DNA from 2 places in the Ornithinibacillus xuwenensis genome. Region 2 is predicted to be linked to the other one. Evidence: riboswitches for the same ligand, from Rfam matches in the RefSeq annotation. Region 2 holds a riboswitch; the other holds the start of a gene.
What was found. Region 2 has a riboswitch for lysine ahead of ABC228_RS14385 (Na+/H+ antiporter NhaC family protein). Riboswitches for the same ligand answer to the same signal wherever they lie in the genome.

Region 1 (12,744 bases), on a different contig from region 2:
TTCCTAATCCAGGCACGTACTTCATTTCTCCCATCTTTCTTATCTATAACCGAAATAATATTTCCTGGCATTTCTACTTTTTTATTCGATAATGGTAAATTCAACTGTTTTATGACTCTACTAAACAATTTATATATACCAGCAAATGGTATAAACCATTTATGCCATTTTACTTCAGCCATAAGTCTATAATTATTTGTATTCTCATAAAAATCAGCAATTGATGGTGCCAATTTTTCTAAATCGATTGTTTGATAGACCCCCATTTTATCTACTAGACCATTATAGGTTTTATCATCCGTTTTTTCGTTTAATACAGTTTCACTTATTACAAACCTTCCTCTGATTTTACTTATTGGAAATGAGGGTTTTATTTCTTTTGATCGAGGAACCACTATGAACCATCCGATAATTCCTACAAGCCCAAATAATCCTGTATTAATCAAGCCATGGAAAACTAACATGAAATTAATTGTTATAGTATAGTAACCTGTAAAATTACCAAAAGCATAAGCTAATGAAAATAAAATCGTAATACCTATAGAACCAAAGGAAAGCCTTACAAAAAGTTTCTGAATCCTGCTTATAAAAGGGACCTTAGAGCTTAATAGAATACAAGCATAAATACCTATTATGTAGAGAAGAACGGAAATTACTTCCAAAAGCACAGAGAAAGTAATACCAAGTGCAACAACGATTGGAGATACTAGAATAATTGCTCCAGCCCATTGATACAGTTTATTTTTTATTAATCTACCAAGTAGACCTAGAAAGATTGGAAATAAAAAAGCTGAATAATGGAAGTGTATACTTGTTAACCAAGTAAGAATTGGTGAAAAACCGGTGTCAATGTTTACCTCATACGCAAAGAACCATAATCCACCTATTGCTAAATAAATTAGACCAATATCAATCATAAATTCTTCAAAATATATAAAACCTCTATCTAGGAACCGTTTCACACCATAAATCGCAACTAATATAGTAAAGATCAAATAAATACCGGCGCAAATCATATGTAGAATTGGTTGGTAAAATAACTGCATGAAGAATACAGCAAATGAAGCAAACAAGGTAGCATAAGGGAGAAAACGTTCATAATTTCCTACTTCATCTCTTGTAATGATATCGAGTATAAGAGGAACATAGATTATTTGTGCGACCGTCAACAAGTATAAATACCATGTAGATTCTTGAAGCAATAATAATAGGATTAATAACACAAAGTTCACGATAGTAACACTACGAAAGTTCATTTTGAAGAAACACTCCCTCATACGAGAACAATGTACCAATAATCGGATTACGTACATCCACACTTATTGTATATACCTGTTCTCTTTCATTGTACCCCTCACGTACTTTAGCAATTCCTTGCAAAAACTTTGGCAATGGTATTTCAAATTTACCAATTACAATACGCTGTTTATTTGATATTATTGTGAGACTCCTGTCTTCATTTATCATAAGCTCCAAATCAGAATAAAGCCTTGTGGGTTCACCTAAGTAATCTTTAATAATATTTCGTTTCTTATCGAAGCTCATTAGCGCATTAAAATACCGTTTTTTCTTCCCGAACATGAAAACTCTCTCCCAGTGAATTTTTGCTTCACCACCTTTTTCAAGAATTGGTGTATTGCGAATCGTGAACGGAATATCTTCCCCGCGTTCTGGAAAAAGCAACTTCCACTTAATCCCATAACGAAAGAAAGGATACAACCATCTTGGACCACCTTTGATTTCTTTCATTAGTCCGGTTCCATAGAAGGTCTCTCTTCCCATTAAGCGATAACGTTCTTGAAGTTTCGGGTGAAGATCCTCGAATCGATCACCTAGAGCTTTATAATAAATTGACATATCAAAACCCCCTATGGTTTTCTTTTGCAGCTTGTTGCAGTTGGTATATTAGCACTTATGCGTATACCAATTATAGATAGAACCAATAGTGCGAGATTAAAAGTCAATGGGTTAAACGGAAGAAATATATAATGTATATCAGAAACAATAGCGGTAGCCATTAAAATTGGAAAGGCTATTGCTTGAAAGCAGAACAGTCTTCTCTTATTCTTGTAAAGCATCCATGTAATACCAACTAACACTTCTAGAACACCGGCAACTAATACGATTAATTCACCCTCATTATTTGTTAATGGAAGTATATTAGTGACCATCAAAACTTCATCTGGATGCATTGCTATAAGCTTTGGAACAATTCCATGATAAATCCATAAAAAGCTAAAGAAAAATGATAGCAATACATTGCTGAAGAATCGAGTATATTGGGAAGCTGGTGTTTCACCTGTCTCCATCCATCTCTTTAACACATCAAAGCTGAGTGCAGTGGCCCAGCCCATCATGGGTCTAAAAATGAAACGATCAAATAGTTTACCAGGAAGACCGAAACTGGGTTCATAGTTATATTGTGTTAAAAACTGGATTGAATGATCTGACTGCGGTATGTACTTCCAATAGCCTCTTCCTTCTTTTATTATAGAAATTGCCTGATCCGTCCCAAAATGTAAGGATGACGTTTTCGATCCATCCTCTGTATGATGACTTCCAACACTTTTCCCCCAACCCTCAATTGATTTACCAAACCCGATGTTCGTTCGATAAAGAAACTCCTGTGGCTTTCCTTCCTCCTTTGGTAAATATTTAATTTCCGAAAAACGCAAATCCCATTGCTGGTGCAAATCAGGGTTTTGAGTTGCATTCCAAAGCTTGTCCATTTCCGAATCTATTGATAGTTCTACATAAATAGGCTCATTTTTCATCGATTTTCACCTCACCTATTAATACCCTCTTTTTCGTTTAGTTTACCATAAAAAGAAAAGAGTTGTAGACAGACTACAACTCTTCCTCTTTCAAGTATTTCTTTTTTTGCTGTAAGAGTAGCTGAAACTCTTCTTCTAGTTCTGGAGTAGGATTAATACTTAACCTACTTAATACGTCTGTAAGCTTCGTTTCAATAATCAATAAACTTTGCTTTGACTCATCCAATACCTCAGGTTTAAAACGCAAGTATGCTTCATAGTCTCCATCAAATAATTTCATCTTCTGTTGATCTAGATGGATAACCTTTTGTGCGACATGTTGAATGAATCTTCTATCATGTGATACAAAAATAACTGTCCCCTCGTATTCAATTAATAATGATTCTAGGGCTTCCATTGCGGCTATATCCAGATAGTTAGTTGGCTCATCTAGAACAATTGTATTAATATCGCTTAAAAAAATCTTAGCAAAAGCAACCTTTACTCGCTCTCCGCCACTTAATACGTGGACTTGTTTGTATACATCCTCTTTAAAGAAGTGTAATCTAGCCAAAACAGTTCGCACTAATGACACTTCTTGTGATGAAGTGCTCGTAACATTGTCTAGAATAGTCTCATTCACATTTAAAATATCAAGGTTCTGACTGAAGTATCCTATTTTCACAGATGGTGATATTTCTATCCCTTTTTCTCGAGACAGTAGCTTTTTGATAAATGTAGTTTTACCCGCACCGTTATTTCCAATAATAGCAACCTTGTCACGAGCGTGTATTTGAAAGGTTGCTTTATCCCAAAGCAATCTATTCTTTATTTTCCCTTCAAGCTCTTCGATACGAATAATTGCCTTATTATCCAATACATCAGCATGGATAACGTCCATATTTAATGGAGGCTCTTCCTTCACTTTTTCTACTTTTTCTAACTTCTCTATTCTGGTTTTCAGAGCATTTGCTGTCGTTTCAAGCTTTTTTTGTTTTTTGGCGAAATACGGTTTCCCTCCCATTTGATTAGCATCAGAATCCGTTTTCTTATTTGGATATTTTGTTGCACGTGCAGCTTTCTTCTTTTTTAATTCTAACGCATTTTCTAGCTGTCTCTTCTTAGAGATGTATTGATTGTACTCATTTTGTTGTTTTTGGATTTCCAATTCCTTTTGTTCCTGATACTCTGTATAATTCCCTTTATATTCTGTGACCTTCGTATCCTTCACTTCCCATATTTTAGTACAGAGAGCATCTAGAAATGCTCTATCATGGGAAACCATAACCACTGTTCCTACCCATCTTTTTAACTGCTTTTCTAACTTCTCTATATGTTCTCTATCCAAATTTGTTGTTGGCTCATCTGCAAATAGGATTTCGGGCTTATTCGCAAGGATTTGATTAATATATTGCTGTGTGATTTCTCCACCGCTTTTTGTTGTATTCGTTCTTTTAAGTTGTGGAAGTAGTTCAACACTTGCATTTGTTTGTACCGTTCCACTATAGTTCGAAGTTTGTTTCGTTAAGATATTAACTAAAGAGGTTTTCCCACTACCATTTCTACCTACAATGCCAATAAAGTCACCTTTTTGAATTTGTAAAAGATCAGTATTTAGTATCTCTTTGCCGTCCACTTCATATGTTATTTTCTGTGCTTCTAATAAAAGCATATATTCACCCCAATTCTTTTTGAACAAAAAAAGCTCCCTGTTCACGAAGAATAGGAAGCAAAAGCCATGCCAAATAAACAAATTAATGATTCGATTAATTGTGTTTACATGTGCAGATTTTAATCCTATTCTTCGTGTACGAATGAATTGCATGACAAATAATGGGTGTCCCCATATTATTAAATGCAATGATTCGATTCACGTTTAAGAATGGATTAATTTAACATCTGCCCAAGTAACACCCTTTCCGATATAATTACGTTTACTATAATGTAATCATTTTTGATTGTCAATACTAAAAAAGAATAGACCGTTCACATTCACGGTCTATTCCTTCAATTTATAGTTTAAACTTACGAACAAGCGTATTTAACTCCTCTGCTAATTTCGCAAGATCCTCTGAACTTTTGGCCATTTCTTCCATTGAACCACTAGTTTGCTGTGAGGAAGCAGATGTTTGTTCGATACCAGCTGCGGACTCTTCAGAAATTGCAGCTATTTCTTCTACAGATGTACTCATTTCTTGTGTAGTTCCTGAGATTTCGAATAAGTTATCTTTAACTTCCTTGATACTGTCAACCATTTCGTTCACTGCCTGAGTAATATCCGCAAATGTTTCGTTCGTTGTAATGATTTGCTTTGTACCTTGTTGAACCTCTTGATAACCCTCTTCTAATGATTCGGTTACAGCGCTCGTTTCAGTTTGGATTTTCTTCACAATATCTGTTATATCTGTAACGGATAAGGACACCTGTTCAGATAATCTTCTTACCTCATCTGCTACTACTGCAAATCCTTTTCCATGCTCACCTGCACGCGCTGCTTCAATTGCAGCATTTAGCGCCAGCAAGTTCGTTTGCTCTGCAATATCCCGTATTACGGAAACAAGCTGTGTTATTGCTTGTGAATTCTCATCTAGACCTTGAACTTTACCTACTGCCTCTTTCACGATACGGTCAATTCGTTTCATCTGCTCACCAGATGCTTGCATTAGCTGACTTCCATGTCCAGTTAAGTCTAAAACGGATTCAGATGAATATTGTATCTTCTCACCGTTTTCATTCGCATGTTGTACTTTTGATGAAAAACTATGCATTTTTTGTGATAAATTAGTTGCACTGTCCGCTTGTTTTTCTGATCCTGATGCTAATTCCTGCATAGTAGTTGCAACTTGTTCAGCTCCTGCACGAACCTCATTAGCCGACTGTGTCAATTGCTCACTTTGACCTGTTACAGTATCCGATACAGTGGAAACCTGTTTAATAATATCCTTCAAGTATGCACTCATTTTACTAATAGAAGAAGCGAGCTGTCCGATTTCATCCTTACCAACATATTCAATATCTGAGACGGTTAGATCTCCCTCTGCTATACGATTACTAACTTGAACAACCTTTTTCAAATTACGAGAAATAGCACGACTGATTAATATCATTAATATAACTCCAATAATAATCGATGCAGTTATAAAAACAATCTGTGTAATAAATGTCTGCTTTTGATTATCAAGTGCATTACTAATCGCATTCTTGCGATCAGAATCCATTGTTATCACTAACTGATCTAATAACCCTACTGTTTCTTCACGTAATTCATTTGATTGCATGACAAATGATTCCGCAGAAGTCATGCTATTATTCTCAATAGCAGAAACAATATAATTCGTAAATACTCGGTATAGCTCTTGATTATTCGATGACACCTTTTGAAAAATTTCTTTTTGCTCATTAGTTTGTAAATTAATTCGAACTTCATTAGCTAACTCATTGTATTGCAATTGATTTTCTTTAAATGCCTCAACATATCCTTCATCTTGTTCCTGATAGTAAGACACAACATAAATACCCATATTACGAGTTAGTGAACCCATTTCCGAAATATTCATGGCAATATTGCTTTTTTCATCTAATCGTTTAATATCATTACCGATTCCCATGATGGAATTTGATACGATTGTTGATGAACCAATAAATAGCAATATTACAAGTGCTAATGTAAGACCATATTTCCATCCTATCTTTATATTTCGTAGTTTTATTGATTTAACTTTTGGTATCTTTACTTTAAGTTTTCTAGCCATGTCCATCCCCCAAGTATGTATATGTCTAATTAAAATATTATTCTATCGTATAAATAGCCAGGTATTTATGGTTTATAGCTGAACTCCATTTCTTTAAGAATATATTCCTATTTCTTTTATCCTACTAATCAAATAATAATAGAATAATCATCAAATTACAACAAATCCCGATAAAATTCCCGTGTATATTTCCTGTTTTCTTCATTCATTATATCTACTATAGTACTATTCTATTGACTTACTACCACTTGATTAGTATGATTGACTTAAATTTTATAAGTTACCTTATCAGATCGGTGAGGTAGAGGCGCGAGTAATATTAGTAGTCCATCGGAGAATGACAACTATGATGATTGGATAAAAGGATTACTTGCCGAAGCATAATAAGAGTCAAGCTTATTTATGTTGGGATGTTTCCTGAACAAGGGGCAGACTGTCATGTAAAGAGAATTTTGCATGGAGAACTACTGATCGAATTGGATGATAGCGTATATTGTTAAGGCAATGATAGGTTATTTTCAAGCTATTGTTGCTTTTTTGTATATTGATACATCCACCCTCTCTTCATCCTCTTTACAATCAATCTGCCCTTTTATCGAAAACAATCCCATTCTAATTTTAAATTTATATGATATCAGTAAGAAAACACATTCCATAGTTAAGGAGAATGCACCATGAGAAAAATCTATACCAACGGAAATATCTACACGTTGGACTCTACAAAACCACTTGTTCAGTCCGTGGTTATCGAAAATGGTCGGTTTATTGATATGGGGACAGACAGTGAAATGTTACTTCATTGGAGTAATCCTACATGTGAGGTGATTAACTTTGGTGGTAAAACAGTAACACCAGGATTAGTAGATAGCCACCTTCACCTATCCTTGATTGCCGATCAATTCATGAACCTTGATCTTACCGGTGTTACCTCCAAAAGCCAGATGTTAGAAAAAATCAGGGATAAAGCACGTACTTTAAAGCCGAATGAATGGTTGCTCGGTGGTGGTTGGGATGAGAACTTATTTATAGAAGGATTAATTCCAACAATTGAGGAGCTCGACTATGTTTCTCCTTATAATCCTTTATTCTTAACTAGAATTTGTACACATGCTGCAGTTGTCAATACGAGAGCACTAGAAAGAAGCAACTATCACCCATCAATGTCTATTCCTGAAGGGGGGAGCATTGTATTAAATGAACAAACGAAAACACCTACTGGACTTGTCTTAGAATCTGCTTCCGAAATTTTTCAACAGCATATTCCTGAGAAATCCTATGAGGAACTATTACGTTCCATGCGTCAAGCGATTCATTATTCAATGGAGAGAGGCTTAACTAGTGTGCATACTAATGATCCTCTTTTTCTAGGTGGGCTTGAACAGACCTATCGAATTTATGACACACTTTTAAACCAAGAAAAACTAGGACTCCGTGCTAACCTCTTAATTAATCATGACTTTATAGAAGACATTAGAGCTGCTGGGATGTACGCTGGATTCGGAAATGAAACGCTTAATATTGGCGCAATCAAAATCTTTGCTGATGGTGCATTCGGACGGAGAACCGCACTATTAACAGAACCGTATCACGATGATCCCAATAACTATGGAGAAGCCATGTTAGATCAAGAGTCATTAATCGCGATTGTCAGGAAAGCACGAGAACTGTCGATGCCAATTGCAGTGCATACGATTGGTGACCAAGCACTTGAAAATGTATTGGATGTTCTCGATTTATTCCCAGCTGTCTCCCATCGTGATCGACTAATCCATGCACAAGTACTTCGTAAGGAACTAATTGAGCGTCTAGCAGTTCCTTCAAGAGTTGCGGATATCCAACCAAGATTCGTTGTTGGTGATTTTCCTTGGGTCAAAGAGCGACTTGGGGAAAAAAGAATTGAGCTTGCATATGCTTGGAAAACCTTAATGGAAAAAGGCGTAATATGTACGGGAGGATCAGACTCCCCTGTTGAACCAGCAGATCCATTACTTGGAATTCACGCTGCCGTTACAAGAAGAGCACCTGGAGAAACTCATAGTGGTTGGAATCCTAAAGAAAAATTATTGATGTACGAAGCTTTTCGCCTATTTACTGATTTAACAGCCTATGCTACCAATGAAGAAACGATGAAAGGAACCATTTCAAGAGGGAAACTTGCTGATATGACAGTACTTTCTAACAATCCATTTTCCATGCTCGACCCAGATGAGTTGCTAGATACCAAGGTTGAAATGACCATTATAGGTGGAGAAATTAAATTTCAACAAACAAATCAATACTCGACTTTTTAATGAAGAAATGCCAGTTTCCAAAAACTGTATCAATTGTTAGCCTTGTTTAACAAGATGCAGCTTTTTAGATAACTGGCATTTTTTAATTTGCTAGCTCCACCGTAATGCAACGGTTAATCTACAGCATTCTGTATTCTTAATCTTGGATATAAACGCCATTCTTAATTCGTCTGGGTTATAATTCACATCAATATCTGATGTTACACCTATTGACTTAATTAACCGTTTAACCTCTGGCATATTGGATTTCTGAGCCGCACTCATGACGCGCTTCCCAAATTCCTTCGATCCTGCAAACCGATCTAATACAACACTAGCTTCACGCATTAATACCCTTGTTTCATTGGCAGCTTCATACAAATGATCCGGATTCACATTTGGAAACTGACGATTCGTATCATAACGATATGGATAAGCTGAGTAATAATACACTGGATAGCAATAGTACACCTAGATTTCCCTCCCTAAAAATTCCATATAACACTATATGCATGATAAATGCTGGAGGGACTCCTTTTCTATTAACTCTTCCAATGAGGCTTACTTTCCACTATTCCTTTGTAATTTTCTCGATAAGCCCATACCAAGATTCCTTCTAGAACCACTAATACGATTGCTAATAGCAATAACTCCGGGTCAACAAATATATGAAACGCAAAAATATTTACAATGATGCCTGTTAGCGCAACTAATACCAATGGAATAAACCTGCGAATAATTAGTAAAATTCCTGCTATGATTTCTACACCTTTCTCCATTGCCAGTAAATAGCCATCCCCTAAAAATTCCATTGCAGCTGGATTTGTTGGTGCAAATGGCTCAAAGCCGAATAACACGAAGTAGCCGTTTAATCCCGCCCCTAAAAATAAGATACCTAATAGTAATTCAGCAGTTCGAATAAAGCCTTTCATTATTTATTCCCCTCCCTATGCTTCTTTCGCTTACAGAATAGCACATATACGTTGCCCGCCTGCGCATTTTTGCAAAATTCACACAGTTCATTATATGTTTAGTGTTTGGAAGCTGATGTTTAGCTTTTTCGACTGGGAGTTAGCTTTTTCAGCTAGGACTTTAGCTTTTCTGCGAATCTTCAGCATTTCCTGCTGCATATTCAGCTTTTAATAAAAAACTCTCATTTCACTAGCATAAATTTCCATTGATAATCCAATACTAGCATCATATAATAAGAACAAACGTTCTACTTGGTGGTGAATTAGATTGGATTACTCTGCTTATCCTCGTAATGATGTGCTTTGTATTGATATGCGTTCCTTTTATGCTAGTGTCGAGGCTGTTAAGCTAGGGCATGATCCGATGAAGACGATGCTTGCAGTTGTCGGCGATCCGAGTAGATCTGGAAGCATCGTGTTAGCTGCTTCCCCAGCCCTAAAGCAAAAGTACGGCATTAGCAATGTGAGCCGTTTTTTTGAATTACCAAATGATCCAGATATTCATATTGTGCCGGCTCATATGGCTGATTATCTTCAAGTCTCTGTAGAAATTACAAGATTAATTAATCAATATGCTCCAAAAGAAGCAATCCATCAATATTCTGTAGATGAAGTATGGGTCACATTGAACGGGCTTCACAAGCTATTCGGGAGTTACTGGGAGGTTGCTGAAAAGATTAAACAAGATATTCTGGACAGCTTCGGAATCACTTGCTCAATTGGTATTGGCGATAATAAGTTTTTAGCCAAGGTTGTCATGGATTTACACGCAAAACAGGTTGGAATTGCTGAATGTAGATATGAGGATGTTGAAGAAAAACTATGGCCCTTCCCTGTAGAAGATATATGGGGAATCGGTAGTCGCATGAAACACAATTTAAATCGAATGGGAATCGTTACCCTCGGACAACTCGCTAAATTCAACCTCGATCATCTCAAAAAACGATTCGGTGTTATGGGTGAGCAACTCTACTGGCATGCATGGGGAATCGACTTAAGTCCAGTCTATGGTGACTTTGTTAAGCATGAACAAAAAGGCTTTGGTCATGGCATTTCTCTTTTACGAGATTACACGAAGGATGAAGTCGCAGTTTGTATGCTAGACCTTTGTGAGGAGGTTTGCCGTAGAGCGCGAACAGCAGGTAAAATCGGAAAAACGATTCATCTTGGTATTGCCTATTCCAAAGAAACTGGAGGAGGATTTTCACGCTCCAGGTCGATTTCAATTCCTACTAATGTAACCATGGATATGTACCAGGTTTGCTTACAGCTGTTTGAAGAATTTTACGATGGTCAAAGTAATATCCGCCATGTCTACGTAACATTAGATAACTTATTTGAAAAAGCAGAAACGCAATTAAATTTATTTGAGGACCGGTCGAAAAAAACGGATATTGGTTATGTCATGGACGCTATTCGTGATAAATATGGGGCCACAGCAATACTCCGAGCAAGTAGCTACACAGATGCTGGAGTCACATTAGATCGCAGTAAGAAAATTGGGGGACATCGTGCGTAGCTGCCAGTAAACATGTTGGCAGCTACATCATAATTTAAGCGTCTAACTAATTAAAGCACCGATTGCACCAGCATGTGAGCCCTTCTTTAGAAAAATAGGTTCATAGGACATCATGTCACGAAAACGACCTAAGACATCTTGTAAGGCCTTATTATTTGAAACCGTTCCCCCAACAAATACAATCTTACTAGCTTGTTTCGAAGATGCCACTTGACCAGCAAGCAGGATAATTGTTTCCCCTATCAATTGCATCACACTTGCTAAATAATCCTGCTCAGTAGCATGTTCATTTAAATGAGCTTTTCCGAAATTAGCAGCAGTTAAGTCGCCAAAAATTGGAGGTTCTTCCGGTGCATAAATGTCTCGTACTAATAAATCAGCATTGCGATTATCGCCATTTTCAGCCATCGATGTAAATAATTGAAAATCCTGTTTTCCAGTAATAAGATGGCCTAATCCCATCAGAGTTCCTCCACCAATCCCACTACCTAAAACACGTTCGAAGGAGCCTTCTGTCATATGAAAAAAAGACGTTCCCGTACCAATGTTAACTAAAATAAAATCCTCTTCTCTTATATCCTTCTCTGTTTGCAGCAAATATCTAGTTCCTGCAGTTACTGCATCAAACTCATTAACGATAGAACAATTATTCGTAGCAAGACGCTTTATATAACCAGCTTTTCCACCAGTTAAAACGAGCTTAGTATTCGGAGCTAACGTCGTTAACCACTGAATAAGTTGGTCTATTTCAAGACTGGAAAAGATTTTCGTATGTAGCCTTTCTTGCTCCTCATAAGCGATTTTAACAAGTGAACCACCAGCATCAATTCCTACTTTCTGAATCAACCCTACCCCTCCTTCATACCTTTACAATCAATTTACATGATTCATGTGGAAGATGAAACAAAAAAGGTACAGAAAACAGCTAAGAAGGCCTGTTTTCTGTACCATAAAAAAGTTATTTCTGTGGTGCAGAAGGGGTAGAAATACTTGATAATGCTTGTTCTGCTTCATTATCAAGCTGATTATCAACAGCTAGGTCACCTAATGCTACCATGCCGACAACCTGTCCATTTTCAACTACTGGCAAGCGTCTAATCTGTTGTTGTGCCATTAGTTGAGCTGCTTCATGAGCATCCATATCAGGAGTTGCTTGCACAATCTGTTGTGCTGTCATAACGTCTGCTACTCTTTCTTCGGGATTCTCCCCTTGTGCCGTTGTACGAAGTGTGATGTCACGGTCAGTAATCATCCCTACCATTTGACCGTTATTATTCACAACTGGAAGTGAACCGACATTGTACTGGCTCATTAACGCAGCGGCCTCTTGAACAGTTTGTGAATCGTTAACCGTTACTACATTTGATGTCATAATTTTACGGATTTGCTGATTCATGTAATAACCTCCCCTTTCATTTATAGACTGAATCAATTTTAGCTTATTATTAGTGGGATATTTTTCATCCATATTCAATTCCT
Region 2 (12,744 bases):
TGTTAAGCCTTCTGAAAAACAAGGAAGAACTTGGGATGAAGTACCAGATGAAATCAAACAAACATTTGATAAATTAGGTATCCCTGAAGCAGAACAAAAGTACCTTGCTGGGGTTTCTGCTCAATATGAATCTGAGGTTGTATACCACAGCTTAAAAGAAGATTTAGAGGAGCAAGGTATTGTATTTAAAGATACGGATACGGCACTAAAAGAAAATGAAGAATTATTCAAAGAGTATTTTGGAACAGTTATTCCATACTCTGACAATAAATTCTCTGCTCTAAACTCTGCAGTTTGGTCTGGTGGATCATTTATCTATGTTCCAAAAGGTGTAAAAACGAATACGCCACTTCAAGCATACTTCCGTATTAATTCTGAGAATATGGGGCAGTTTGAGAGAACATTAATTATTGTTGATGAAGGTGCATCTGTTCACTATGTTGAAGGATGTACAGCGCCAGTTTACACAACAAACTCACTTCATAGTGCGGTAGTTGAAATCATCGTTAAGAAAGATGCCTATTGCCGTTATACAACAATTCAAAACTGGGCGAACAATGTATATAACCTCGTTACGAAGCGTGCAGTGTGTGACGCGAATGCGACGATGGAATGGATTGATGGAAATATCGGCTCGAAATTAACCATGAAATATCCTGCTATTCTTCTTAAAGGTGAAGGTGCTCGTGGTAATACAATCTCGATCGCAATTGCTGGTAAAGGCCAAGTACAGGATGCTGGAGCAAAAATGCATCACTTAGCACCAAATACCTCTTCAACAATTGTTTCGAAATCGTTCTCTAAGCAGGGCGGTAATGTAACCTATCGTGGATTGGTTCACTTTGGACGTAAAGCAGATGGAGCACGTGCTAACATCGAATGTGATACGTTAATCTTAGATAATGAATCAAAATCAGATACAATTCCTTATAATGAGATTTTAAATGACAATATCTCATTAGAGCACGAAGCAAAGGTGTCTAAAGTATCTGAAGAACAGTTATTCTACCTGATGAGTAGAGGTTTGACGGAAGAAGAGGCAACAGAAATGATCGTAATGGGCTTCATTGAGCCATTTACAAAAGAACTGCCAATGGAATATGCTGTTGAAATGAACCGTCTGATTAAGTTCGAGATGGAAGGTTCTATCGGATAATAGGAAACTTATTGAAAAATGATATAGAGACAAAGATTCCGGCAAGGGTTCTTATCTCTAGAATCTCTAGGAAGGAGGCGAACGTTTGCAGTTCGTCTCCTTCTTTTTTTGATAAAGAATAGGTTGTTGTTAATCTGTCAATATCTCCAGATTTATTATTTCGTATAGTTGTTACCTTCTCGCAAAAGCTATAAAAAAGCAGATTAAGATGGAGGGCTAATAATGAAGAAAAAGTGGACGTTACCAGTCTTAATTATATTTCTTATCATGCTAAATCCATTTGAAGCAGAGGCGCATGTAAAGTGGTTTACAGAAGTTGAGCCACATAAAGAGTCAATTGAAAATATCCTCTCGCCATTATTTTTGTCAGTGGCATTAATTTCTGCGATTATTTTGGCAATTCTACCGCAATTCCTTCCAAAGCTAATGGAAATTCCGGTAGCTAATAAAATCGATGAAAAGCTAGACCAATACAGAAAATTTTCAAGGTATATCTTAAAGTATGGCACGGCACTAGCCTTAATCATTCAGTTTTTTTCTCAAACACTATTTGCTCCAGAATTCGAACTGGAAGAATCATGGGAAACTATTTTGGTATGGATTACCATCATCTGTTTATTAATTCCAATTCACTACGCAACAAAAGTAGGGGCATTGTTAATGTTAATCCTTTTTGTGAATGTCCTATCTGATGTGGGAATCTTCCACATGCTTGATTATGGGTTTTATGTAGCCATAATATTTGTATTGTTTATCGGGAAAACAAAATTAGAAAATTGGGGATTTCCATTTCTTTATTTAGGAACAGGGCTTTCGCTCTGTTGGGTAGCTGTTGAGAAGTGGGTGTACCCATCTATGAGTATCGATATCATTCAGAATCATGGTGTTCCTACATTTGGATTCGCACCAGAGGCATTTATCGTACTAGCAGCATTTATTGAATTTGTCGTAGGATACTTATTAGTTGTGGGAGTCTTAAATAGGATATTAGCCTTTGTGTTGACTCTAATATTTATTTCGACTACGATGCTGTTTGGTTATACAGAGATTATCGGACATTTCATGATTCATATTGTCTTAATAATTTTTATTATTGAGGGGGTTTCATTTTATAATCCGCCTATTCGGATCCATAAAACAATTGTTGATCAGGTTGTCTTTGTATTCTTAAACTTTATTTTTGTTCTTGCAACGTTTATCTTAATATATTATCGATTTGCTTAGGTTTCATGTGAAAATTTATGGCTTATCATCAGTGGAATGTTCACTGGAAAGGGAATTCTAAACTAGACTGGCTGGTTTAGAATTCTTTTTTACAAGAAAAGTTTTCCATCATGAATATTCCTGGAGTATCGATTGATATGAATGAAAATTAACAAAGCAGTTGGTAGGAATCTTAATGAAACAATGGTAAAATTATCTTAATAAACATTACATAGAAAGACTTGAGGTTATTTTACGTGGTATTTATAATTTGTATGATTATTGGTATCGGTACTGCTTTTCTTGGTAGCTTAGTTGGACTTGGTGGGGGAGTTATTTTAATACCAAGTTTGTTAATGTTGCATCAATATTTGCCAGGCTTTTCCTGGGCAACACCTCAAGCTATAGTGGGCATTTCCTTAATCACGATGATATTTACTTCATTATCTTCAACCATCACTTACTATAAAAAAGGAAGAGTAGATTATAAAACAGGCTTATTATTTCTTACAGGAAGTATACCTGGTGGTGTTATTGGATCATGGCTAAACCAGTTTATTGCAACAGAGCAATTCTTACTATACTTTGGAATACTTGTCATTCTGATTTCCGTTTTGTTTTTCTTAAAACGAAAGCCTCAGAAGGCAGATGAATTCAAAAAGAAAAATAGTAGGCAGTTCCAAATCGGAGAAACGACTTATGAATATTCCGTATCAGTCCCTTTAGCTTGTTCACTTTCACTTTTAGTTGGTGTGCTATCTGGACTATTCGGTATAGGTGGCGGATCCATTATGGTACCTGCAATGATATTATTATTTGGTTTTCCAGTTCATATTGCAACGGCTACGTCTATGTTCATGATATTTTTTGTCAGTATAATCGGTGCGACGACACATATTGTATTGGGGCATATCGTTTGGGAATATGTTGCATTCTTTATTCCTGGAGCATGGATTGGAGGAAAGTTAGGAGCAATGGTTAGTCAAGTGTTGAAGGGAAATACACTTGAATGGATATTGCGATTTACATTAATTCTGATTGGCTTACGCATGATTATGAATGGGTTGGCATAGGGAGTTATTTGAATGAAGGAAAAAATATATTTTTACTATACGAATGACTTACACAGTAATTTTTCACAATGGCCACGTGTAGCTAAGTATATAAATGATGTAAAAGAAAAAAGAAATACAACGAATGAGTCTTGTTGGGTTGTCGATATAGGGGATCATATGGACCGTGTTCATCCTATTTCGGAAGCTTTTATGGGGAAGGAAAATGTAGCCCTGCTAAATGAAGTAGGCTACGATTTTGTGACGCTAGGTAATAACGAAGGAATTACGTTAGCACATGATGATTTGTTTCACTTATATGATAAGGCTGAGTTTCAAGTTGTATGTGCCAATCTTCATAGTAAAGACGATATTCTTCCAGACTGGCTGAATCCACGTGTGCAAATTAAGTCTTTCCAAGGGATTAACATAGGAATTATTGGATTAACTGCTCCGTTTAATGATTATTATGAATTGCTAGGATGGGAAGTATCTGACCCATATGTCGTTTTGGAAAAATACATTTCTGAGTTGAAGAAATCCACAGATATTATTGTGATTTTATCTCATTTAGGAATAAGTGAGGACCAAGAAATTGCAAGACGATTTGATGATGTAGATGTCATTATCGGCGGGCATACACATCACCTATTACGCACTGGTGAAGAAGTGAATCAAACGATTATTACAGCTGCAGGTAAACATTGCTATCATATTGGTGAGGTTATTCTTACATGGGACCATGAGGAAAAGAAATTAATGAAGAAAGAAGCCTATACAATCGATATTACGGAGTATGCTGAAGATACTCAAATAGCTGAGAAGCTAGTTGCCTTACAAACAGAAGCAGACCAAATTCTAGCGAAACGAGTTATTACAATTGATGAATCTATTTCTATTGATTGGTATACAAACTCTACTATTATGCAGCATTTAACGGACTATATCCTAGCGAACACAGCAGCTGATTGTGCAATGTTTAACGCTGGATTGCTGTTAGATAATTTTCCTACAGGAGATATTACATATGGTGATATTCACCGGGCATGCCCACATCCAATTAATCCATGTATTGTTGAATTAACCGGAGCAGAGCTAATGGAAGTTATACGGGCAACCTATACAAAAGAATTTATTGATTTAGAGTTAAAGGGGTTTGGCTTTCGGGGGAAAATTCTTGGGAAAATGGTTTTCTCAGGCCTAGATGTCATAACTGATTATCATCCAAATGGACAGGAATATGTTCTACATGTCTATTTTGATGATAAACCGCTTGTTGTTGATCAAGTATACAAAGTGGTAACGGCAGATACCTTTACCTTTGGGCGCATACTTCCTGAGGTAGCAAAATCAACCTATAAATCATATGTATTACCCAAATTCATTCGCGATTTCTTAGCGGAAACCTTGCAAGTGCACTACGGGAAAAGGTTTCAGCAATAAAACGCAGTTAACGTGACACCAATCCTCCTTATTGCATAGACATATAGTGTACATTGCGAAGGAGGCATAACGCTTTATGATAACCATAAACCCCCTTGAAGTAGAGGGTATTGTTTTTACGGCGGTTCGAGTTGAGCTACCAAAAACAAATTTACTAATGATTTCTAATGAAATAGGCTATATCATGTGTGGAGCACTTGATGTTGACTTACTCAATGAGAAATTAAAGGATCGACATGTAATTGCGGGAAGAGCGGTAGGTGTGCGGACGATCGATGATTTATTAGATGCACCGCTTGAGAAGATTACAGACGCTTCAAAACAGTATGGTTGGCAGGAAGGTATGATTGGAAGAGATGCCTTGAAAAGAATATCTTAAACAAAATGTCTCCTTTTCAGGAGGCATTTTTTTAGACACTGTTTTAAAGCTACTTCGAAACTATGAATAGCTTTTTTTGTTTGAATTTGATACTATTTTTTTAGATTAGTTGTCGAAAATTGCCGTTTTCATGAAGGCTGGGGTTAGGAGAACATAATGAGATTAGTTAGTACAGCATCTATTCAATCGGGAGCTACACTTGGTCAAACAATCTACCGAGACAACGGAACTGTCTTACTTCAACGCGGGATGAAGTTAACAGATAGACTAGTAAAGCGACTAGAAAATCAAGGAATTACTTATGTATACATAGAGGATGAGTTAACAAAAGATATTGTTGTGCAGCCGGCTATTTCAGAAAGATTGCGGCAAGATGCAACCACTTCTATGAAGAAGCTTTTTACCGATGTTCAAAAAAGTAATTTATTATCCAATTCGTTTATTCTGGATAAGGAAGAAAAAAGCTTAATGGATATTATCCAACGAATTATGGATGAAATTAATAACCATCAAGAATCAATCACATTACTAGGGGATATTTATTTAACGGATGATTATATTTTTCAGCATTCGTTAAATGTTACCATTTATGCCCTTGCCATTGGTACGGAATTAAAATTGAATGCAAAAGAATTATCTGAACTGGGGAAAGGTGCGATACTTCACGATATCGGCAAGATATTTATTAGTCAGGATATTCTACAGAAGCCTGATAGGCTTTTGGATGATGAATATGAAACAATGAAGACGCATACGACACTAGGATATGAGCTATTACGAAAGAATCATAGTTATTCATCAGTTGTTGCTCATTGTGCCTATCAGCATCATGAACGATTAAATGGTACAGGGTATCCTAGAGGATTGGTTGGTGAATCTATTCATCTTTTCGCTCAAATAATTGGTGTGGCAGATGTTTTTGATGCTGTTACGAGTAATCGTGTTTATCGAAAGGCGATGCTTCCTCATGAAGGCTTAGAACTATTATATAGTGCAGCTGTCGACCAATTTGATAGCCGAATTATCAACGCATTTAAGAATAGTGTTGCGGTTTATCCAAATGGTATGACAGTTGAATTAAATGATAATAGGTATGGTGTTGTCTTAAAACAAAATAAGCATTTATGTGATAGACCTATTGTGCGAATTATTCAAGATGAATATGGTATAGATGTTACGCCTTACACGATAGATTTATCAAAGGAACTGAATATTACTATTACAAAATGTAATTTAAGTTGATATTCCTGATTTCTAAATTCTAACCCCCTCAAAACAAGCATAGATTGTTTTGAGGGGGTTTTTGCTATGAGACGTCGAATGGGCTTTAAAGGAAGAAGAACACCGCCTCCATCAAGGCATGTTTTATTAATTTCGTTTGTCTTATGCATTGTCATTACATATTTTAGTTTGCAATTTATTGATAAGGAAATAACACCAACATTAATGGAAGTTGCCGAAACGAAGACGGATGAATTTGCGACAAGAGGGATTAATGCAGCTGTGAAATTTGCTGAGGAATATACGTTTGAAGATATTGCAATTACAGAGAAAAATGATGCTGGCTATATTTCAATCGTTGGCTGGGACGCGTCAGTGGTAAACAAAATTAATCGTGCAGCAACTGATCGTGTGGAAGAATTTTTCCACAGTATGAATCGTGGAACTACTCCTCAATATAGTGATCCACTTGGAGAGCCAGAAGCATATGGCGATACAGTTGAAGAGCTTGTGGATCGAGATCCGACTGTTATCGAAATTCCAATTGGCCAGGCTACGGGAAATTCTGTACTAGCTAACTTAGGACCAAGGGTTCCAGTTAATCTTGAGCTTGTTGGAAGTGTAAAAACCGAGTTAGTGGAGGAAATATCCTCATATGGTATTAATAATGTATATGTTTCCCTCTATGTGGAAGTACAGGCGGATGTCCAAATCGTTGTACCGTTTGTAACAGACGAAACAACGGTAAGTACGAAAATATTAATTGACAAATCTCTAGTAATGGGTGAAATTCCTGAATTCTATGGTGGTGGAGGAGAGGGACCTTCCATAGCAGTCCCAGGAGATGACTTGCCAAACAATTAAAATTCTAGTATAGTAATTAACGTAATTAAATAAGAGACCTTATCAGATCGGTGAGGTAGAGGCGCAAACAAGATTAGTAGTCAATAGGAGAATGACAACGATGATTATTGATGAAAGGCTTGATTGCCGAAGCGTAATAAGGGTCAGACTTATTATTGCTGGGTTGTCTTTGAACAAGAGGCAAACTGTCATGCTGAACGTACGCATGGAGAACTACTGATCAATTTGGAGGATAACGTATATCGTAAAACAATGATAGGTTATTTTCTGTCATTGTTTTTTTGCGTAGAAAAAGGAATTTTCTAAGCGTATCTCCATGTACGAACAGCATAGATTACAAAAAAATATTGGAGGTATACTTTAATGGAAGGAACAATTTATTCAATTATTCCAGCAATTATGATGCTTATTTTAGTTTTATTAACCCGAAAAGTGTTATTGTCACTAGGAATAGGTATCGTTATTGGAGCACTATTTATTCATGATTTCAAAGTTTTAGAAGGTTTAAAAGAAATTTGGGCTGTATTTTTCGGTATCTTTATATCGGAAGGAGCGCTAAATACAGGAGACCTTCAATTAATTGGCTTCCTATTATTATTAGGAATTATGACTGCATTTCTTCAAGCTTCAGGTGGAAGCAGAGCATTTGGAGATTGGATGATTAGTAGAATAAAAACTCGTAGAAGTGCACAATTGATGGCACCAATACTTGGTATTATCATTTTTATTGATGATTATTTTAATGCACTAGCAGTTGGACAAATTGCGCGACCATTAACAGATCGACATAATATTTCCCGTGCGAAGTTGGCATATTTCATTGACTCGACATCTGCCCCTGTAACTGTTATTTCACCAATATCTAGTTGGGGAGCCTATTTGATTGGACTCGTTGGTGGGTTAGTAGTGATGACTGATCTTCAACCACTAGAAGCCTTTGTAAAGATGATCCCATATAATTTATACGCAATCGGTGCGCTGCTTCTAGTGTTCTTAGTGGCAATCTTCAATATTAACATTGGTCCCATGAGAAAGCATGAGACTCATGCAGAGCGTACTGGGGAAGTAATTCCAAGTGATGCTAAGGTTCCAGGTGATTTATCGAGCACATTTAAGCCAAGTGAACGAGGAAAGGTATTTCATTTATTAGTTCCGATTGTTGTATTGTTAATTGCAACAGTGGTATCCATGGTGATTACTGGAGCAAATGCTAGCGGAGATACGGTCACGATTCTATCTATTTTTGAAAACACGAATGTAAACTTTTCGTTATTTGTTGGTGGTATAGCGTCTGTCGTCGTTGCATTTATCATGTATATTGCACAAGGCACAAACCATGCAACATCAGGCCAAGTTTTTGTTGAAGGTATTAAAGCGATGCTTCCAGCAATTTATATTTTGCTATTAGCTTGGATGATTGGTTCAATTATCTCAACTCTTCAAACAGGAGAGTACCTAGCACATCTGGTTGAATCTGCTAATATAAGTTCAAATCTATTACCATTTATCTTCTTTATTTTCTCTGGATTTATGGCATTGGCAACCGGAACATCTTGGGGAACATTTGGTATTATGCTACCAATTGCTGCAGAGGTAATGGCAATTGCTGATGTAACACTTATCATACCATCACTAGCTGCAGTATTGGCAGGTGCAGTGTTTGGAGATCATGTATCGCCAATTTCAGATACAACAGTTCTGTCATCAACTGGTGCTGGATCAAATCATATTGATCACGTTATGACACAGATTCCTTATGCCATAATCGTTGCTATTGCATCTAGTATTGGGTATATTTTGATAGGATTAACGAATCAACTAATCATTGGTTTACTTGTGACACTTGTACTAATTGTCATTATTGCAATTATCTTTTCGGCGTTAACTAAACAAAAATAACTGTTCTATTCAGGCCCTTCAGCTAAATGCTGGCGGGTCTTTTTTTACACACGTAAATTAGAATATTTTACTATATAAAAAATTTTAAAAATACTTTGACACAGTAAAAAAGTACCGTTATAATACAGACAAGTTCAGTAATTTCAGAAAAATTAAATATTAATAAAGTAGCTGGTTTTACTGATTATGTACTTATTACACATTACATAATGTAATAAGAAAAAATAATAGAAGGAGGTCTTTTAATGGAAACTCGTTCTCAGTGGGGAACAAGAGCAGGTTTTATTTTGGCTGCAGTAGGATCCGCAGTAGGCCTTGGAAACATTTGGCGATTTCCGACAGTAGCATATGAAAACGGTGGGGGTGCTTTCCTTATCCCATACTTGTTTGCATTGTTAACAGCTGGTATTCCGTTGTTGATTTTAGAGTTTACAATCGGTCATAAGTATCGTGGATCAGCACCACTCTCTTATCGAAGAATGAATAAGAAAACAGAATTTGTTGGTTGGTGGGCTGTCATCATTGCATTTGTCATTTCAACCTACTATTCCGTTATTATTGCCTGGGCAATGTCTTATTCAGTATTTTCATTTAATTTAAATTGGGGATCGAGTACTGGTGATTTCTTAATTGGCGACTACTTGCAAAGAACAGTAGAGCCAGGTCAAATTGGAAACTTTGTTCCCGGGGTATTAATTCCATTACTATTAGTATGGATTATTGTGTTAGGTGTATTATTCAAAGGGGTTAAAAAAGGTATCGAAATTGCTAACCGAATCTTTATCCCTGCATTGGTTATTATTTTCCTTATTATCGTTATTCGTGCGATTACGTTACCTGGAGCGATTGATGGGTTAGAAGCCTTCTTTACGCCTGATTTCAGTAAGATAGGAGACCCTGAGGTTTGGGTAGCTGCATATGGACAAATTTTCTTTAGTTTATCGATTGCCTTTGCAATCATGATTACGTATTCTAGTTATTTACCTAAAAAATCTGATATTACAAATAATGCATTTATTACAGGTTTTGGTAACTCAAGTTTTGAAATCTTGGCTGGTATTGGGGTATTTGGAATCTTAGGATTTATGGCTATGCAATCTGGTCTGCCTGTCAGTGAAGTAGTCGAAAGTGGTGTAGGGTTAGCCTTTATTGTATTCCCAGAAATTATTAATCAGTTCCCTGGTATGAATGCTTTATTTGGATTCCTATTCTTTGCTTCCCTTGTATTAGCCGGCTTAACTTCATTAATGTCTATTACCGAAACATATGTAGCTGGTTTGGTAGATAAGTTTAATATTACTCGTACGAAAGCTGTATTATTCGGTGGTGGAGTTGCTGCATTAATCTCCTTGTTGTTTGCTACGCAAGGTGGATTATACTTCTTAGATGTAGCAGACTACTTTATTAACCAATTCGGTGTTGCTTTAATGGGATTAATTGAAGTTGTATTAATCGCATGGATCCTAAGAGAACTAAAAAATCTAAAAGAACATGCAAATGGTATTTCAGATATCAAGTTAGGTGCATGGTGGACAGTTTGTTTATCTGTCATTACGCCAATTGTATTAGGCTATATGATGTTTAAATTATTTAAATTAAACATATTGAGAGAATTTGTTGGAGAGAACAATACAACTGGTAACTATGAAGGCTACACAGATACATTTATCCTATGGGGTGGATGGGCAGTAGCAATTGGAGCACTAGTTGTCGGTATTATCTTGGCTCTAACGAAATGGAAGAAGCCTTCAGCGGTTGAGGAAGAAGAACTGAAAAAGGAGGCACAATAGCATGAGTTGGATTATATTCATGATTTTATCTATCGTTATTGTATGGGGAGGCCTAGCTGCGAGCATTATGCATGCAGTTAAAAAATCAAAAGAGGTAGAATAAAACAGAGAAAGACTGTCTTAGTTTATAGCTAAGGCAGTCTTTCTTTTTAATTACTTTTTGCCATTCGTTCCCATTTTCTTAAATATGGATATGGATCAAATGACCACTCGCTATACCCATTATCCTTATACATTCCATAATGTAGGTGTGGAGGGAATTTCCCTGAAGTTCCTGGTGGTCCATAGCCTGTAGAACCAACACTTCCTATTACATCACCTGGTTTAACAATTTGTCCTACTTTTACACCTTCTTCATATCCACTTAAATGTGCATAATAATGATAGATATTATAAATGTCACGGATACCAATTCTCCAGCCACCATATAAATTCCATCCTTTTAATTCAACAACTCCATATGTTGTTGACTTTACCGGTGTTCCATAATCAGCAAAAATGTCTGTACCTTCATGGATTCGATTCCCACCAAAGCCTCTACGATCTCCCCAAGTATTTCGATAACTGTAGTTGTAGTTAATAGCTACTGGGAAATCTCTATCAGTCAAATAGATGTCATTATACTTCTTAAATACTCGGGCAGTATTTTTAATGGTTTGTACAGTTAAATCTCGCTTGTAATAATTCCATAAGCCGATTTTAATATCCTCTTCGGTATGCCCAAATTCTTGCAAGTAAGATGCCATTGTTAGTAGGACATCTTCACCATCTTTAAGGTTAGCCTTATGATCTCCATTTCCATCTTTACCAATCCCATTAAATAATTCAATTGCATTCAAGGTATTGGAATCATTTCCGGCTCCAAACCATAGCGTTGGTTCGATTCGTATGGAAATAACTTGATTATCTTCAATGTCTTTATAGATTTGTCTTTCATACTGATCAACTGCTGCAATATAATACCATGGAATTTGTGTTAAGGCTTCCGTTTTTTTGTATAAAGCCATTCTCTTCTCATAAATACTATCCTCCTCTTCAGCTGCAATCTGTAGCGAGAAAAAACAGCTTGTTAAGATGATGAGGAGTATGAATGAATGAGTGCTTTTTAAATACAACATTTTCACCTCTTCCTATTAAAGGGAGTTGGACTAACAATTGTTAGTCCATAATATCCTCTTTATGTTTAATTCCTTGTGGAGATTTTTTCATTTCTGTAATAATTTGATCTAGTGTATTGTCATAGTCCTTATTATTTGCTGAAGAATTATGCAGACTTTGAATATCTTGAATCAATACATCGTTATCGGAAACATAAACATCGAAATATCCTGGCATTACACTAACCGCTGTTTTACTTGCAATGTCTGCCGCTTCCACTTCCTCTAATGCTTCATTCTTTTCATAAGCTATTAGCACTTCTTCGTCTGTTACTAACGTAGACACTCTTTCAAAGCCCTCATTTCTTAGAATCATTCGAGCAATCATATCCGCCATTTCTCTTCTATTTATCGTTGCCGAGTGATGTTCTTCATTGTCTTGATTTATTTGATCCTTAGTGTAATTTACATAACCGAGCTTGTCGTTCATGTCGTTTGCATTTTTGTTCTCACGATTTGGATCTAATTCGTCTAGCATTTGTTCTCTTTCTCCTGAAGAACTGTCGGTATGTGCACAACCTGTCAGGATCAGTCCAACCAAAATAATACTCAATAGTAGTATTCTCATCATGTCATTATT

Region 1: it holds a riboswitch for lysine, as region 2 does, so the genes downstream of both, ABC228_RS05635 (amidohydrolase) here and ABC228_RS14385 (Na+/H+ antiporter NhaC family protein) in region 2, are expected to answer to the same signal.

Annotation. Positions count from the first base shown of each region.
Region 1 is NZ_JBDIML010000001.1:981,824-994,567, forward strand. Features, by position in the region: gene ABC228_RS05610 (YndJ family protein) at 1-1,256, opposite strand, end outside; gene ABC228_RS05615 (DUF4166 domain-containing protein) at 1,243-1,857, opposite strand; gene ABC228_RS05620 (DoxX-like family protein) at 1,869-2,774, opposite strand; gene abc-f (ribosomal protection-like ABC-F family protein) at 2,848-4,425, opposite strand; gene ABC228_RS05630 (methyl-accepting chemotaxis protein) at 4,766-6,505, opposite strand; lysine riboswitch at 6,800-6,980, shown strand; gene ABC228_RS05635 (amidohydrolase) at 7,180-8,796, shown strand; gene ABC228_RS05640 (YuzC family spore coat inner layer protein) at 8,887-9,246, opposite strand; gene ABC228_RS05645 (hypothetical protein) at 9,318-9,707, opposite strand; gene ABC228_RS05650 (DNA polymerase IV) at 10,015-11,265, shown strand; gene coaW (type II pantothenate kinase) at 11,308-12,111, opposite strand; gene ABC228_RS05660 (CBS domain-containing protein) at 12,224-12,661, opposite strand.
Region 2 is NZ_JBDIML010000005.1:51,167-63,910, reverse strand. Features, by position in the region: gene sufB (Fe-S cluster assembly protein SufB) at 1-1,156, shown strand, start outside; gene ABC228_RS14415 (DoxX family membrane protein) at 1,379-2,380, shown strand; gene ABC228_RS14410 (sulfite exporter TauE/SafE family protein) at 2,617-3,432, shown strand; gene ABC228_RS14405 (bifunctional metallophosphatase/5'-nucleotidase) at 3,445-4,854, shown strand; gene ABC228_RS14400 (YunC family protein) at 4,931-5,233, shown strand; gene ABC228_RS14395 (HD domain-containing phosphohydrolase) at 5,390-6,475, shown strand; gene yunB (sporulation protein YunB) at 6,542-7,318, shown strand; lysine riboswitch at 7,367-7,542, shown strand; gene ABC228_RS14385 (Na+/H+ antiporter NhaC family protein) at 7,682-9,217, shown strand; gene ABC228_RS14380 (sodium-dependent transporter) at 9,463-11,007, shown strand; gene ABC228_RS14375 (methionine/alanine import family NSS transporter small subunit) at 11,009-11,110, shown strand; gene ABC228_RS14370 (M23 family metallopeptidase) at 11,157-12,125, opposite strand; gene ABC228_RS14365 (YhcN/YlaJ family sporulation lipoprotein) at 12,166-12,735, opposite strand.